Regions from separate parts of the Marinobacter gudaonensis genome, predicted to be linked through region 1. Evidence: predicted binding sites of a transcription regulator. Region 1 holds the regulator's gene; each other region holds the start of a gene.
What was found. Region 1 encodes sigma-54, which starts transcription at its own class of promoters, with help from an activator protein. Its sites were predicted from a motif close to ANTGGCATNNANNTTGCTNT; they were not measured.
Positions count from the first base shown of each region.

Region 1 (4,211 bases):
AAATCAGGTCGACCGGCTGATTATCGATGGCGTCGAAGTCGACGCTTTCCTCGAGGGTCATCAGCACGCCCACCACGTGATCCAGCCCTTCAAGCCGACAGTGCGGGATCGCAATACCCTGGCCAATGCCGGTGCTGCCCAGGCGCTCGCGGGCAATCAGATTGTTGAAAATCTGGGTTTCGCTGAGCGTGTTGTCCTGCTGGTTTATCTGCTCGGCAATAAACTCCAGGGCCCGTTTCTTGCTGGAGGCCGCGACCCTGCATAGGGTCAGCTCCGGCGCAAGAATGTTGTCTATGGTCAGGGATGTGTCGCTCATGGATCGACTGGGTTTCCGTTAAAAAAAAGGCTGCGACACGTCACTCGTGTCGCAGCTCGATTGTATGAATTACACCATAACAGCCGGTTAACGAGAGCCGTTTCCGTGCATCCGGTCTACATTCTTTTCCTTGTGCTTGAGGATCTGGCGGTCCAGCTTGTCGATCAGGGCATCGATGGCCGCGTACATGTCCTCGTTTTCCGCCTTTGCGTGAATCTCACCACCAACCACGTGCAGTGTGGCTTCCGCGATCTGGCGCACCTTTTCCACTTCCAGGGTAACCTGGCAGTTACTGATGTGGTCAAAGTGACGCTCGAGCTTCTCGAACTTCTCTGAAACGTAATCCTTGAGTGCGGGAGTCAGTTCTACGTGATGGCCTGAAATATTGAGTTGCATAGGCGTCTCCTGTTGTCATCGTGCCGGCTCCGGAGAGCCGGTCTGGGTGCAGGCGCCCTTGGCGCCGGCGAATACTGCGTTGCGTGCCGCTCCCCGTAAGGGATCAGACCAGCCGCTTGCGCTCGTTGGAAGGCGGAATGTGCATGGCCTCCCGGTATTTGGCAACGGTGCGTCGCGCAACCTTGATTCCCTGTTCTCCTAGCATGGCTGCAATTTTACTGTCGCTCAACGGCTTTTTGGGCGTCTCCGCGGCAATCAGCTTCTTGATCATGGCCCGGATTGCCGTTGAGGAGCATTCGCCGCCCTCGTCCGTGCTTACGTGGCTGGAGAAGAAATACTTCAGTTCGAAAATGCCCCTCGGGGTGTGCATGTACTTCTGGGTAGTGACCCTTGAGATAGTTGATTCATGCATCTCCACGGCCTGGGCAATGTCCGAGAGTATCAGAGGCTTCATGGCCTCCTCTCCATGGTCCAGGAACCCCTGCTGGTGCTCGACGATGCGCGTGGCCACCTTAAGTAGTGTTTCATTCCGGCTTTGCAGGCTCTTGATAAACCACTTCGCCTCCTGCAGCTGGTCCCGCAGATAGGTGTTGTCGGCGCTACTGTCTGCACGCCTTATAAGTGAAGCATAGCTTGCATTTACCCGAATGCGCGGGGCAATTTCCGGATTCAGTTCCACCCGCCAGCGGCCGTTGTGCTTGCGCACAATCACGTCTGGAATTACATAGTCTGGCTCGGCGCGGTCAATGACATCGCCCGGCCGCGGGTTCAGCCCGGTAATCAGTGCCAGTACTTCCCTGAGCTGATCTTCTTTCAGCCGGCTGCGTCGCAGCAACTGGGCGTAATCACGGTTGCCCAGCAGATTGATGTAGTGGGTGATCACCAGCCGGGCCTGGGCCAGCCAGGGAGTGTCCGGTGGCAACTGGTTGAGCTGGATGAGCAGGCACTCTTGAAGGTCCCGGGCGAAGACGCCTGGTGGGTCGAAGTGCTGCAGGCGGTGCAGCACCGCTTCCACTTCGTCCAGTTCGAGGGGATCTTCCTCAGCCTCATCCAGCAGCCCGGCGTGAATGTCTTCCAGGGAGCTGGTCAGGTAGCCGCGCTCATCCACCGCATCCATCAGGGCATGAGCAATGGCCTGGTCCCGTTCGCTCATGGGCGTGAGGTTCAGTTGCCACTCCAGGTGATCCTGCAGGGTTTCTGTCGGTGAGTTGCGAGTCTCGAAATCGTGGTCGTTCTCGTCGTCGTTACGGGCCGCCGGCGCGGGTGCGGACTGGTAAATATCGTCCCAGGCAGTATCGACCGGCAGGTCATCGGGGATGTTGTCGGGGATGTCGTTTTCCGAGGCCCAGTCCGGGCCGTTCTCGCTTTCGTCCCAGTCGGTCTGGGTTTCGGTCGGGGATTCGGCGGTGTGTTCCGAGGATTCGGATTCGCCCGATTCCGGGCCTTCGGAGGAGGCGTCAGGGTGGTCATCGTCCTCGGAGGTTTCCAGCATCGGGTTGGATTCCAGTGCCTGCTGGATTTCCTGCTGAAGGTCCAGGGTGGAAAGCTGTAGTAGCCGGATCGCCTGTTGCAGCTGGGGCGTCATGGTCAGGCTCTGACCCAGCTTTAACTGTAAAGAGGCTTTCATAACCATGGTTCAGGATCCGTCACTCATCAGCGCTTCGTGCCTTAGCCAGTAAAAAGTCGTTATATGCCGGTTACTTGCCTTGGGTTTCATTTACCCTAGCAAGTTCTTTGCCGAGTTTACTTGCTGCAGGTCATCAAAACAATCCGCACTTGGTATCACAGCCTGAATTCGTCGCCCAGATACACTTCCTTGACCTGTTGGTTGGCCAGGATGGCATCGGCGTTGCCGGAGGCAATAATGTGGCCGCCGGAAACGATATAGGCATTCTCGCAGATATCGAGGGTCTCTCGCACGTTGTGGTCGGTGATCAGTACCCCGATGCCCTTATCGCGCAAATGGCGAATGATGTGCTTGATGTCACTGACTGAAATCGGGTCAACACCTGCAAAGGGTTCGTCAAGCAGAATAAACGCCGGCTCCATGGCCAGGGCCCGGGCTATTTCCACCCGTCGCCGTTCGCCACCCGACAGCGCCATGCCGACACTGTCTCGAATGTGGGTGATGTGGAATTCTTCCAGCAGCTCCTCCAGCTTTTGCTCCCGCTCGGCGCGACCCATGCCCCGACGGGTTTCCAGGATGGCCATGATGTTGTCGCGAACCGACAGCTTGCGGAACACCGAGGCTTCCTGGGGCAGGTAGCCAATGCCCTTTTGGGCGCGACCGTGCATCGGCAGGGGGGTGATATCGCGGCTGTCGATGGTAATGCGGCCACGATCAGCGGGAACCAGCCCGACGATCATGTAGAAGCAGGTGGTTTTTCCCGCCCCATTGGGACCCAGGAGCCCGACAATCTCCCCGCTGCGGATTTCCAGGGAAACGTCAATGACCACCTTCTTCTGCTTGTAGCTTTTTGCCAGGTTGCTGGCTCTCAGAACTGCCATCGGAATCCTGTTTAATCAGTGCGGCTGTCGGTACTGCGTGGCTGTATGACCATTTCGACCCGGCCCGGTCCGGATCCTGTGTCGGTGCCACCTTCGGCGGTAACTACCCGGTCCTGGGTATCGTAATGAATGATGTTGCCCCGGAACAGGTTGCCATTCTGTTCAATGATGGCCTCCCGTTCAAAGGTGATGCGCTGATCGGTCGCAGACCAGGTGATGTTCAGGGCCCGTGCGTCGGTTTCGCCGTTACCGTCGCGGGCTGGCTGGCGGTACCTGGCCGGTTCTCCGGACGCTTCTATCCGGCTGAGCCCGTTTGCGTCCCGGTAGAGAACCACCCGCTCGGCATCCAGTCGGGTCTGACCCTGTTCCAGCTCGACATCGCCGGTGTAGGTTGCGATCCCCTTGGCATCGTCCAGGCGGGCGTTATCGGCCGTTACCTTGATCGGCGTGTCGGAATTGAGGTCGAAGGCGGCGGCCGGGGCCATGATCGCCAGTGATACCAGCGCAGCCGCCAGGCGCCGACGTACATTAGTTTCCGGTGTCATAATATCCTTCCACCTGGGAGTTCAGTTCCAGAATGCGCTCGTCTATCCATGCCTTCATGCCAACGGCGGTAGTAATGCCGGTCACATCCCGGATCTCCACCGGCGCGTCGGTGTATACCACGCCTTCGTTATTATCGAGGGTCAGTGTCCGGGTCGTCAGTGTGGTGTCCCGTTCACCGACGCTGCGGAGCACCTGTACATTGCCCGTAAGATACACCAGCTCCCGGTTCTGCATCAGCCGGCCACGATCCGCTTCAACAATCCAGGGCTGGGTGTCGGCATCGCCGTAGAGTTCCGCGCGCGGCGAATCCATGGTTGCCAGGTTTTTCTCTTCAAACTGCTCTATCCGCGGGCTTACAAACCGGATCTCAAGGTTTCCGGTTTCGTCGAACGACCGGTAGTTGCCATTGACCACAAAGCCGTCGGGCTCGGCATCGCCGCGCAGG
Region 1 is NZ_FOYV01000001.1:1,084,236-1,088,446, reverse strand. Features, by position in the region: gene ptsN (PTS IIA-like nitrogen regulatory protein PtsN) at 1-316, opposite strand, end outside; gene hpf (ribosome hibernation promoting factor) at 404-712, opposite strand; gene BM344_RS04935 (RNA polymerase factor sigma-54) at 816-2,345, opposite strand; gene lptB (LPS export ABC transporter ATP-binding protein) at 2,495-3,220, opposite strand; gene lptA (lipopolysaccharide transport periplasmic protein LptA) at 3,232-3,765, opposite strand; gene lptC (LPS export ABC transporter periplasmic protein LptC) at 3,749-4,211, opposite strand, start outside.

Region 2 (4,211 bases), on a different contig from region 1:
GCCCGCTTGCGCTCGTTTTCGGTCAGGAGCTTTTTCCGGAGCCGGATCGATTTCGGGGTTACCTCGACCAGCTCATCGTCATCAATAAACTCCAGAGCCTGTTCCAGCGTGTACTTGATCGGGGGCACCAGGCCAATCACCTCATCCTTGCCAGAGGCACGCATGTTGTCGAGCTTCTTGGCCTTGGTGGGGTTAACAACCAGGTCGTTGTCGCGACTGTGAATGCCGCACAGCTGCCCTTCGTAGATTTCCTGGCCCGGCTCAAGGAACAGCTTGCCACGGCTCTGAAGGGTTTCCAGGGAATAAGTCAGCGCGGTACCCGTGGCCATGGAGACCAGCACACCGTTCTGGCGGCTGGTCACATCACCCACCTTGATCGGGCCATAGTGGCTGAAGGTAGAGGTCAGGATGCCGGTACCGGAGGTCATGGTCAGGAAGGTGTTCCGGAAACCGATCAGCCCGCGAGCGGGGATGGTGTAATCCAGCCGCATGCGGCCCTTGCCATCCGGTACCATGTTGGTCAGATCGCCCTTGCGCAGGCCCATCTGCTCCATCACGGCCCCCTGATGCTGCTCTTCAATGTCTACGATCACGTTTTCGTAGGGCTCCTGCTTGACGCCATCCACTTCCTTGATGACCACTTCAGGACGGCCCACGGCCAGTTCGAAGTTTTCGCGACGCATGTTTTCGATCAAAACAGACAGGTGCAGTTCGCCGCGACCGGACACCTTGAACTTGTCGGCGGAATCACCCTCTTCCACCCGCAGGGCCACGTTGTGCAGCAGCTCTTTCTCAAGACGTTCCTTGATGTTGCGGCTGGTCACGTACTTGCCTTCCTTGCCGGCGAACGGTGAATCGTTTACCTGGAAGGTCATGGACACCGTGGGCTCGTCCACGGTCAGGGCCGGCAGGGCTTCCACATTGGACGGATCGCACAGGGTATCGGAGATGAACAGCTCGTCCATACCGCTGACGCAGACGATGTCACCAGCCTGAGCTTCTTCCACCTCGACCCGTTGCAGGCCGAAATGGCCCATGATCTTGAGAATACGGCCGTTACGCTTCTTGCCGTTGGCGCCAATGGCCGTCACCGGGGAATTGGTCTTGATCTTGCCGCGCATGATACGCCCAATGCCGATCACACCCAGGAAGCTGCTGTAATCCAGCTGGGAAATCTGCATCTGGAAAGGGCCGTCCAGGTCCACGTTGGGGGCTGGCACGTGATCGACAATCGCCTGGAACACGGCGTCCATGTTGTCGTCGAGGTTTTCATGGTCGACGCCGGCAATACCGTTCAGGGCGCTGGCGTAAACGATCGGAAAGTCCAGCTGCTCATCGGTGGCACCCAGGTTATCGAACAGGTCAAACACCTGATCCACCACCCAGTCCGGGCGGGCACCCGGGCGGTCGATCTTGTTGACCACCACGATCGGCCGCAGGCCGGCCGCAAACGCCTTCTGGGTAACAAAGCGGGTCTGGGGCATGGGGCCGTCGATGGAATCCACCACCAGCAGCACGCAATCCACCATGCTCATCACCCGCTCAACCTCACCACCGAAGTCTGCGTGCCCCGGGGTATCGACAATGTTGATGTCGTAACCGTTCCACTTCAGGGCGGTGTTCTTTGCCAGAATGGTAATGCCCCGCTCTTTTTCCTGGTCGTTCGAGTCCATGACCCGTTCGCTCTCAAGTTCCTTGCGGTCAAGGGTGCCGGACTGGCGAAGCAGTTTGTCTACCAGAGTGGTTTTACCATGGTCGACGTGGGCGATGATGGCGATATTACGAAGTTTCTCAATCACAAAAAGTATCCTGCGGCATGCACTCAATGACCTGAGAAGGTCGTTCGCAGGGGAGGGCCCCGGCACATGCCGTCTCAAATCCGTAAAATGAATTCATTCGCCGGAACTGACTGCCCGGCGCCCTGCACGGAACTTTTCGATCCGGGATCAAAAAAAGGCAGGGTGAAAATGAAGCGGCGCGCAGTATATCGAAAAGTCTGTGTCGTTAATATGAAGAAAAACGCCTATTCTTTACCCAACTTGCCACGGCGCGCACCCCGCACTCTTTTGATGCATACAAACAATAAATGCACCATGTTAGTGCACTGATTTGGTGCGCCAGGCGTAACTGACTCTGGCTCGGCGCCGACGCCATGCCCCAAACCCTCGCAGTTGCGCTGTTCTGGAGCATGCCCCAAAAATTGGCAAGCACCTTGCTTTACCCAAATCAGCCGAAATTTGCAGGTAAGTGTCACTGGCATTTGCTAAGCTGCGCAAACCTGAGAAACCGATCGGAACCCGCAAGGGCGGGCGATCCGGCACCACGAACATGAATGCAGCCGCCTGTGCGGTATAACTAACGGAGCATGCACAATGTCCAAGACAGTTGATTTGATCAAAGAACACGAAGTCAAATGGGTTGATCTGCGCTTCACCGACAGCCGTGGTAAAGAGCAGCACGTAACTCTGCCCGCCACCGAAGTGGACGAGGACTTCTTCACCGACGGCAAGATGTTTGACGGCTCCTCCATCGCCGGTTGGAAAGGCATCAACGAATCCGACATGATCCTGATGCCGGATGACGAAACTTCCGTTCTGGATCCGTTCACCGAAGAAACGACTGTCAACATTACCTGTAACATTGTGGAGCCCTCCACCATGCAGGGTTATGAGCGTGATCCGCGCTCTGTTGCCCGTCGCGCCGAGGAATACCTGAAGTCCACCGGCATTGCCGATGGTGCCCTGTTCGGCCCTGAGCCTGAGTTCTTTGTATTCGACTCCGTTAAGTGGAACGTCGACATGCAAGGTGCCTCTTACCACATCCACTCCGAGGAAGCAGCCTGGGTATCCGGCGAAGACTTCGACCGCAACAACATCGGTCACCGTCCGGGCGTTAAAGGCGGTTACTTCCCGGTTCCGCCGGTTGACAGCCTGCACGACCTGCGTGGCGCGATGTGTGCCGCCATGGAATCCATGGGCCTGGAAATTGAAGTACACCACCACGAAGTGGGTACTGCCGGCCAGTGTGAAATCGGCGTTGGTGCCAACACCCTGACCCGCAAGGCCGACGAAGTACAGATTCTGAAGTACTGCGTGCACAACGTGGCACACGCCTACGGCAAGACAGCCACTTTCATGCCCAAGCCGGTGGTTGGTGACAACGGCTCCGGTATGCACGTGCACATGTCCCTGAGCAAGGACGGCAAGAACCTGTTTGCCGGCGACAGCTACGCTGGTCTGAGCGAAGCTGCCCTGTACTACATCGGCGGCGTCATCAAGCACGCCAAGGCTATCAACGCCTTCACCAACCCGGCCACCAACAGCTACAAGCGTCTGGTTCCCGGTTTCGAAGCTCCGGTTATGCTGGCCTACTCTGCCCGTAACCGCTCCGCTTCCATCCGAATCCCGTACGTGAGCAGCCCGAAGGCCCGTCGCATCGAGGTGCGCTTCCCGGATCCGTCCGCGAACCCGTACCTGGCGTTTGCCGCACTGATGATGGCCGGTCTGGACGGCATCCAGAACAAGATCCACCCTGGCGATGCCATGGACAAGGATCTGTACGACCTGCCGAAGGAAGAGGCCCTGAACATTCCGAAGGTTGCCGAGACTCTGTCCGAGGCCCTGGACTGCCTCGAAGCGGATCACGAGTTCCTGACCCGTGGCGGCGTGTTCACCGAAGACATGATCAAGGGCTACGTGGATCTGAAGCGTGGCGAAGTCGAGAAGCTGAACATGACCACTCACCCGGTCGAATTCCAGCTCTACTACTCCTGCTAAAACGCTCGCCGGAGCGTGTCTCCGGAGAGAACAGCAGATCGAAGCCCCGCCCTGTGCGGGGCTTTTTTGTGAGCTGCTCCACAGTGCCTGCCGCCCTTAACGATATGTAACGAACATCCGTGTGCCCGGCCGTTGAAATGGTTTAGTGCGCCGCCGATAATCGGGGAAACCCAATAGAAGGTGAGCGTATGTATCCCAAGTCTGGGCTGGTTGCCGGCCTCTTTGTTTTGTTGGCCACTCCCGTATTCGCCGAGGTCTATCGCAACGTCGATGCCTACGGCAACGTCACCTACTCCGACGAACCGTCCGAAGGCTCAGAGGCGGTCGAAGTCAAACCGGTCACCACAATTACCCTGCCGAAACCCCAGGTGGTTCAGGAAACCGACAAACTGCGGGAAGAGGTTCGAAGAGAGGGCGCCGCCTATGACAGCGTGT
Region 2 is NZ_FOYV01000004.1:75,460-79,670, reverse strand. Features, by position in the region: gene typA (translational GTPase TypA) at 1-1,799, opposite strand, end outside; gene glnA (glutamate--ammonia ligase) at 2,373-3,776, shown strand; gene BM344_RS16305 (DUF4124 domain-containing protein) at 3,965-4,211, shown strand, end outside.
Region 2: glnA (glutamate--ammonia ligase) is a predicted target of sigma-54. The motif match lies at 2,200-2,219, and genes of this name have one in related genera.

Region 3 (4,211 bases), 1.5 Mb from region 1:
CGGCGCCGAACCGCCACCGGCCACCGATTGGCCCCTTCACGCCGCCTGGATGGCTCACGCAGCGGTGAGTTACTCCGGTAACCATGTGTTCGCCGAAAAACTGGCTCGGGGCGATATCGGCCAGGCCGGCGCCCGGGCAGCGCCAATGTCCGTGTGGCTGGACGACTGGCAGTTGACCACCCTCGACGACAAGCGCTGGCGACTGCAGGTGGACGCCGGGAAATGGTCGTACGACCTCACGCTCAACCAGAACCGGGCGCCGGTGGCCCACGGTAACCAGGGATTCAGTGCCAAATCCGACAGTGGCGAAGGCTCCATGTATTTCAGCCTGGTGGATCTGGCCATCGAGGGCCGGGTAAGGCTGGGGGACCAGGTCTTCGAGGTATCCGGCCAGGGCTGGTTCGACCGGGAATGGAGCAGTCAGTTTCTCAAGCCCGGCCAGCAGGGCTGGGACTGGTTTGCCCTGCACCTGGATTCGGGTGACAAGCTGATGGCCTTCCGGTTGAGGCAGGACGATGGCGCTTTTCAGGCGGGCACCTGGGTTCCGGCGGAGGGCGAGCCCGCGGCGCTGCGGGCTGATCAACTGAGAATCGCGCCAATGGATCCGAACCCAAAGGGCGTGCCCCGTCGATGGCGCCTGGAGGTGCTGGACCTGGGCGTGCAACTGACTGTGTCGGCGCCCGGGGGTAATTATATGAACACCGGGCTCTATCCCTACTGGGAGAGCCCGGTGAGCGTCACGGGCAGCCACGCAGGTGTCGGTTATATGGAACTCACCGGTTACCGTGACTGACTGGATGACTGCTTACTCGACGGCATTGGCACCAATGCGGTGAATGCTCAGATCGGCACCGTTGAACTCTTCCTCTTCGGTCAGGCGCAGGCCAGAGATTGCGCTGATCACGCCGTACACGATCAGACCTCCCACGAAGGCCACCAGCACACCGGCAATGGAGCCGAGGATCTGGGACATCAGGCTGACCCCGCCAAGACCGCCCAGGGCTTCCTGACCGAAGATACCGCAGGCGATGGCGCCCCAGACGCCGCAGACACCGTGGAGTGGCCACACACCGAGCACGTCGTCCAGGCGTTCGATTTTGGCCTGGGCCCATTCAAACAGGTACACGAAGATGGCGCCGGCCACGCCGCCCGTGATCAGCGCACCGACCGGGTGCATCAGATCGGAGCCCGCGCATACCGCCACCAGACCGGCCAGGGGCCCGTTATGGATAAAGCCCGGGTCCTTTCGGCCCAGCAGCATGGATACCAGGATGCCGCCGACCATCGCCATCAGGCTGTTGACCGCCACCAGTCCGCTGATGCCGTCGAGGGTTTGCGCGGACATCACGTTGAAGCCGAACCAGCCGACCGTGAGAATCCAGGCGCCGAGGGCCAGGAACGGAATGTTGGAGGGCGCAAACGCGACCACACGGCCATTCCGATAACGGCCATTGCGGGCGCCCAGCATGAGCACCGCGGCCAGGGCAATCCAGCCACCGACGGCGTGCACCACAACAGAGCCGGCAAAATCGTGGAAGGATGCACCAAACTGGTTCTCCAGCCAGGACTGGAAACCGTAGTTGCCATTCCAGATCAGACCTTCAAAGAACGGGTACACGAAGGCCACGATCAGTCCGGAGGCAATCAGCATGGGGTAGAACTTGGCACGTTCGGCGATACCACCGGAAACGATGGCCGGAATGGCCGCCGCAAACGTCATGAGGAAGAAGAACTTGACCAGTTCATAGCCGTTCGATGCGGTGAGTTCGGCCGCTCCTGTCATGAAATGGCTGCCGTAGGCAATGTAGTAGCCGATGAAGAAGTAGGCCACGGCGGAAACGCCAAAGTCGGTCATGATCTTCACCAGGGCATTGACCTGGTTCTTGTGACGGACGGTGCCCACTTCCAGGAAGGCAAAGCCGGCATGCATGGCCAGCACCATGATGGCGCCGATGAGGATGAACAGCGTGTTGGCGCTTTCGGTCAGGGTATGTACTGCACTCGTGATGTCCACGGGTTTTCGCTCCTGATGTTGTGTTTTCGGCCTCTTTCGGGCCTTTTGATGGGGTTGTGCATTGTTGGAGGGCATGCAAAGCAAGAGCTGTTCCAAAACAATGCATTTCAAGAGCGGAAAGGGCCTTGGAGGAAATGGTGGAGGTTGCCGGGGCGGTTTCTGTGGTTTTTTTGCACTAAACAAGTGCGTACCGGGTCAGTGCGCACCAAAATGGTCGGTTTTTACCAGTTGATGTCGCCGGAGGCCGGCGCCGACTCAATGCGAATCTCGGACGACCCCTTGGTCGATTCGGCATCAATCAATTCGCGTAGCTGAATTTCCCGTTCCTGGAGCGGGCCGGACAGGTCGATGATGATCTCCACTCGCCGGTTCTTGGCGCGATTTTCCGGTGAGGTGTTGGGCACCCGGGGCTCGGTATCAGCCAGTCCAGTCACCTTCAGCCGGGTGGGTTCAACCTGATCCCGGGCCACGAGGACGTTGGCGACCGCAGCTGCGCGGGCGGCCGATAGATCCCAGTTGCTGTAGAACCGGTCGGTGCGGATCGGCACGTTGTCCGTATGGCCCTCGATGGTCAGGTCCCCCGGAATGCCCTCGATGACTTCCGCCATGTCCAGCAGCAGACCTTCGAATTCCCAGGTCAGCTCAGCGGAGCCCGATGGGAAAGAGCCTTTTTCCTCGACCCGAATCACGATTCGGCGCTGATCCTCGCTGACGTTGATACGACCATCGGCAATCGCGGGCTCCAGCACCTGGAGAATGTCATCCATGGTTTCCTGCATCTGCTCGTCCATGGCCGCCTCTACCGCAACATCGGTGGGGCTTTTCAGGGTCTGCAGTTCGGGGGCTTCCTCGGTGGTGGTCTGTTTGACCTCGTTGACCAAGGTCGGCTCCGGTGGCGCAGGCGAGAACTTGTCGAAGATCGGGCTGGTGCCCTTGGGGATTTCCAGGGCAGGCACATCGCGCTGCACGCCAAACGCCTTGGACAGCTCGCCGGCAATCTGCTTGAACTTCTGGGCGTCGATCTCCGAGAAGGAGAGCAGCAGCACGAAGAAGCACATCAGCAGCGACATAAGGTCTGCAAAGGTGACCACCCAGGCCGGTATGCCCGGTTTTTCCTCTTCTGGCAGTTCGTCCATGGCTAGCCGCTGGCGGTTTCCGCCTCTCCGTTTTTCTCCCTCTCTTTGGGCGGCAGATAGCTGGAGAGCATCTGTTCGATGATTCGGGGGTTGGTGCCTTCCTGGATGGCCACGAGGGCGTCGATGTACAGGGACTGCAGTCGCGCTTCCTCGGTCATGCGCAGGGACAGTTTGTCGGCGATCGGTGTGGCGATCATGGTAGCGATCATGGCGCCGTAGAGGGTGGTCAACAGGGCAACGGCCATGGCCGGGCCGATGGACTTCGGGTCTTCCATGTTCGACAGCATCTGCACCAGGCCGACCAGTGTGCCGATCATGCCCATGGCAGGAGCCACGTCGGCCATGGCCTGGAATACCTTGGCGCCGGATCGGTTGTGGTCGAGGGTCATCAGCCGCTCTTTGCTCAACAACTGCTTGATGGTTTTGCCCGTCTGGCCGTCCACCAGCATCTGGATGCCCTGGCCCAGGAAAGGTGTGCTGACTTCCCGACCTTCAAGCCCGAGCACGCCCTGTTTGCGGGCGACCTGCGCCACGTCCACCAGTTCCTCGATGCTGGCCTGGGTTTCCGGAAGTTTGAATTTGAAGGCCCGGGCAGCCGCTTTGAAAGCGCCAAAAAACTGGGCAAAGCTGAACTTGGCGAGAACCACCAGCAGCGTGCCACCGACCACGATCAGCAGCGAGGGCGGATTGATAAACACGGACGGAGACGTGCCGAGAATAACCGCCGATGCGATGATCAGAATGGCGCCGACAAGGCCTATGAGAGTGGCAAAATCCACAGGAACTCCAGGGGCTGAACGGGGGTTTCGGTGAGGCGGCTGAGATTACCGCCAGTTCAGAAATTAATCAATCTGTGCTGGCCACCGGCTCCGGTTCTACCTGATGCTCTTTCCAGGCCGCGTATCGGTGCAGATCCGATTCCACCAGCTTCAGGCACAGTGCCACCACGCCGGCATCGTCGATAAAGCCGAATCCAAGAATCAGGTCGGGAATGAAATCCAGAGGATTCAGAACATACAGCAGCGCACCCGCCACCGCGGCGATGGTTTTCCAGGGAACGC
Region 3 is NZ_FOYV01000001.1:2,614,721-2,618,931, forward strand. Features, by position in the region: gene BM344_RS11755 (lipocalin-like domain-containing protein) at 1-793, shown strand, start outside; gene BM344_RS11760 (ammonium transporter) at 806-2,014, opposite strand; gene BM344_RS11765 (flagellar motor protein MotB) at 2,236-3,150, opposite strand; gene pomA (flagellar motor protein PomA) at 3,153-3,929, opposite strand; gene BM344_RS11775 (YkvA family protein) at 3,997-4,211, opposite strand, start outside.
Region 3: BM344_RS11760 (ammonium transporter) is a predicted target of sigma-54. The motif match lies at 2,092-2,111, and genes of this name have one in related genera.

Region 4 (4,211 bases), 950 kb from region 1:
CACCGGCAACCAGCCAGAGCAGCCAGAAATCGAAGGCATTCTGCAGTACCCCCGTGACGATGATCGCCGCCGTGGACGTGTATGCGAGAATCCGGCCGTTGTAATCGGGCATGGGCGGAATGGCCACCGGGTTCCCGGCGCCTTCAATGGCCATCGCCCGGCCAGCGGAGCTGCTGGCGTTGCGCAAATCAGGCGGCGCGCTCATCATTTCAGAAACGAATCCTGCCGATCAGCATGTCACGGAACATGACCCAGTCGCCCATGAGGCTGTACAGTGGGTATTTGAAAGTCGCGGGGCGGTTCTTCTCGAATTTGAAATGGCCTACCCAGGCAAATCCGTATCCGATGACTGGCAACGCCAAAAGCCAGACGAACTTGCCCGAGGTCAGTGCCCAGGCACCCACGATCAACACAAGCAGACTGCCGGCAAAGTGCAGACGACGACAGATGGCATCGCTGTGTTCTTCAAGGTAGTACGGGTAGAATTCGGAAAAGCTGTTGAAGGTTTGTTCATTGCTCATTGCGTTGCCACTCTTCGTTGTAAGACAGTCGCTGCGAGTCAGCTTTTTTGTTTGTTATTGGCGAGTGTTTGGCGTTCTCGACTACGACTAAAGATTAACAGCATTACGTACGGGCCACAATTCACCGGCATGGGATGGCTGCGTGCGTTCTTTCATTCACCTGACAGTGAGCCGTTATGACATCCGTTACTGATTTCCTGCTGAACCGTTCCTCGCAGCCCAGGCTGGAGGCGCCCGCTCCGGATGCCGCTACCCTGGAGAAGGCCTTCGCCTGTGCCGCCAGGGCTCCAGACCACGCTCTGTTACGCCCCTGGCGGTATCTGGTGGTACAGGGTGAGGGCCTGGAGAAACTGGGCCAGCTGTTTGCTGCCACCTGTGCCAACAACAGTGACGAAAAAGAGATCGAAAAGCTGCGTCGGGCGCCGCTCAGGGCCCCGATGATCATTGTCGGTATTGCCTCCCCGGTGGTTCACCCGAAGGTGCCGGAAATCGAGCAGGTGATGTCTGCCGCGGTGGGCATGAGTTTTGTCCAGCTGGCGCTCCAGGAAGCGGGTTTTGGCGTCATGTGGCGTACCGGTGCCGTTGCCTACAACGCTGCCGTCCGGGAGGGGCTGGGCCTTGAGGAGCATGAGCAGATCGTCGGTTTTCTCTACACCGGTCGGGTGGCCCAGGCAAAGCCCGCCATTCCGCGCCCGGAGGTGGCCGAGTTCGTCCGCCAGTGGCCGTAGCCTGATCGCCGGAATTTCCCCCTTCTTCGGGGGAAGTTCCTTGCCGCTTTTTCGCGTCCTTCGTTCTGCCCGATGTTGCCCAGCGGCCGGAAACCCGCCCGCAAATACCGCTCTCCCCGCTATTTTCAGCCACTTTCCGAATTCTGGCATTCGCCTTGCTTTGATCCTGTCATGAAACGCAGGCGGCAATGTTGAGTCGCTCTGCTGACGAAGTATCTGGAGGCAACATGGCAATTTCCTTCGACAACGCTCTGGGCATTCATCAGCACGCAGTGGAGGCCCGTGTGAAGCGCGCTGAAGTGCTGGCAAACAACCTGGCAAACGCCGACACCCCGGGCTTCAAGGCCAGGGATGTTGATTTCCAGGCGATGATGCAGAAGGCCCAGGAGTCCATGAGCGGATTCAATATGAGCAAAACCCATGATGCGCATATGGATACATCCACCGCGGGTGCTGACGGCGAACTGCTTTACCGGGTGCCGCACCAGCCCTCTGTGGACGGTAATACGGTGGATGCACAGCAGGAGCAGACCCGATTCATGCGTAATGCGATGGATTTCCAGGCCAGTTTTCAGTTCTTGAACAGCAAGTTCAGCGGCCTGACCAAGGCCCTGAAGGGCGAGTAAGCCACAGGATTAGCGAAGGAGATTTCTCATGTCACTGGGCAGCATTTTTGATATCGCCGGTTCCGGCATGACCGCGCAATCACTGCGGCTGAACACCACCGCATCCAACATTGCCAACGCAGAGACCGCCAGCTCGAGCACCGATACCACCTATCGGGCCCGCAAGCCGGTATTTGCCGCCATCCAGCAGTCGATGATGAACCCGGGCCAGGGCAACTTCCCGATGGCGGCCGATCAGGGCCCCGGAGCGGGCGTGCGTGTGGACGGTATTGTCGAGAGCCAGGAAGAGCTGCAGATGCGCTACGAGCCCCACCATCCGGCCGCGAACGAGGACGGTTACGTGTTCTACCCGAACGTGAACGTGGTGGAGGAAATGGCGGACATGATGTCGTCGTCCCGGAGCTTCCAGATGAACGTGGATGTCATGAATACCGCCAAGTCCATGATGCAACGCATTCTGACGCTTGGTCAGCAGTAATTCGGTGAGGAGCAAATCATGACTGCAGTAAATGCAACAGACGCGTCGGATGTTCTGAGCCAGTACCGGGCGCAGCAGAAGCAGACAGGCAGCGGTACCAGTGAACTGGGCCGTAACGAGTTCATGGAGCTCATGCTGGCGCAGTTGAAGAATCAGAATCCCCTGGAGCCCCAGGACAACGGCGAGTTCATCTCCCAGCTGGCCCAGTTCAGCTCTCTGGAGGAGATGCAGAATCTGTCCGGTACGGTGGAGGATGTGGTGGGCCAGTTCCGCTCCACCCAGGCGCTACAGGCCTCTGCCATGGTGGGCAAGTCGGTTCTGGCACCCTCCCAGTTCGGCATCCTGGGCGCAGAAGGTGAAATCACCGGCACCATCGAGGTACCGGCGTCCACCGGAGGTCTTCGCCTGTCGATTGAAGGCAAGAACGGCGAGCGGGTGCGGCAGATCGATATGGGCAGCAGCCAGGCGGGCGTGGTGTCGTTCCGCTGGGATGGCCAGGACGGTAACGGCAATCCTTTGCCGCCAGGTCCCTATCGGATTGTTGCCGAGGCTTCCTACCCCGATGGTCCCCAGCAGCTGGGCACCATGGTGAGCGCGAACGTTGACAGCGTGTCCCTGGGGCAGGGCGGTTCCATAACTCTGAATCTTGCAGGCATGGGCTCGATTGCCCTGTCTGATGTGAAACAAATTAACTGAGTCCGGTGATACACCAGGGGGTTAACCATGGCATTTAATACAGGTTTGAGTGGCCTTCGCGCGGCATCGGTGGATCTGGACGTCACCGGCAACAACATTGCCAACGCCAGCACCGTGGGCTTTAAGGGCAGCAAGGCCCAGTTTGGCGATCTCTACGCCAGTGGCTTTCTCAGCGCCGGGACCAACCCGATTGGTGATGGCGTGCGGGTTCAGGCTGTCAAGCAGTCGTTCGGTCAGGGCAACATCAGCTTCACCGACAATGGCCTTGATATGGCCATCAGCGGCGACGGTTTCTTCATCCTCAATAATGGCGGTGAAATTCGCTACTCCCGCGCCGGCCAGTTCTCGATCGACAAGGAAGGCTTTGTCATCAATAACCAGAACATGCGGGTGCAGGGCTATACCGCAGATGAAGACGGCAACCTCTCAGGCATTCGCGGCGACCTGCAGATCGAGACCGATAACCTGGCGCCGAGGCGGACCACCAACCTGGATTCCGATCTGAACCTGGATTCGCGCCAGAGCGTGCTCGAAACCCGCGTTCGGGACATCGGGCCACTGGCTTTCAGTGCAATTTCCGGTGAGACCTTTGATGTTCAATATACGGACGGCACTCCGAACTTTCCGGTTGATCTGACCGCAACCTCGACGGCGAGGGAAGCGGCGGCCGAGATCAACAACGCGCCGGGGATGAGCGCGTCGGCAACGACGACTGTCACCTTCGACGGCGCCCAGGATCTGAACGACGCCTTCATCAGCGGTGCCAGCAATTTTACCTTCAGTCTGGATATCAACGGTTCGCCCCTGACTCTCGATACCTCCAATATCAACTCGCTGCAGGACCTGGTGGATTCGATCAACAACTCCAGCGAGACCGCGATCTCCGCCTCCATTGTGGCCGGTTCCGGCGGTACCAATGTTCTGCGGGTGATTCATAACCAGGGCGAAACCCTCAGCTACAGCTTTGCGGACGGTAACGGCAACAGCGATTCCGATACCGTGAACGGTGATGTGAACGTCACGGCCGACCGGTCGGTTGCCGGTGTTACATCCACCACCGCCGACAACGATTTCGAGCTTGCCTTCAACGCATCGCCAATCCGGGTGACCAATGAGTTCAACCCTCTGGATCAGCGCACCTATAACCACGCCACATCGACGA
Region 4 is NZ_FOYV01000001.1:132,669-136,879, forward strand. Features, by position in the region: gene BM344_RS00670 (adenylate/guanylate cyclase domain-containing protein) at 1-208, opposite strand, end outside; gene BM344_RS00675 (Mpo1-like protein) at 210-521, opposite strand; gene BM344_RS00680 (nitroreductase family protein) at 698-1,249, shown strand; gene flgB (flagellar basal body rod protein FlgB) at 1,477-1,875, shown strand; gene flgC (flagellar basal body rod protein FlgC) at 1,904-2,353, shown strand; gene BM344_RS00695 (flagellar hook assembly protein FlgD) at 2,372-3,049, shown strand; gene BM344_RS00700 (flagellar hook protein FlgE) at 3,077-4,211, shown strand, end outside.
Region 4: flgB (flagellar basal body rod protein FlgB) is a predicted target of sigma-54. The motif match lies at 1,392-1,411, and genes of this name have one in related genera.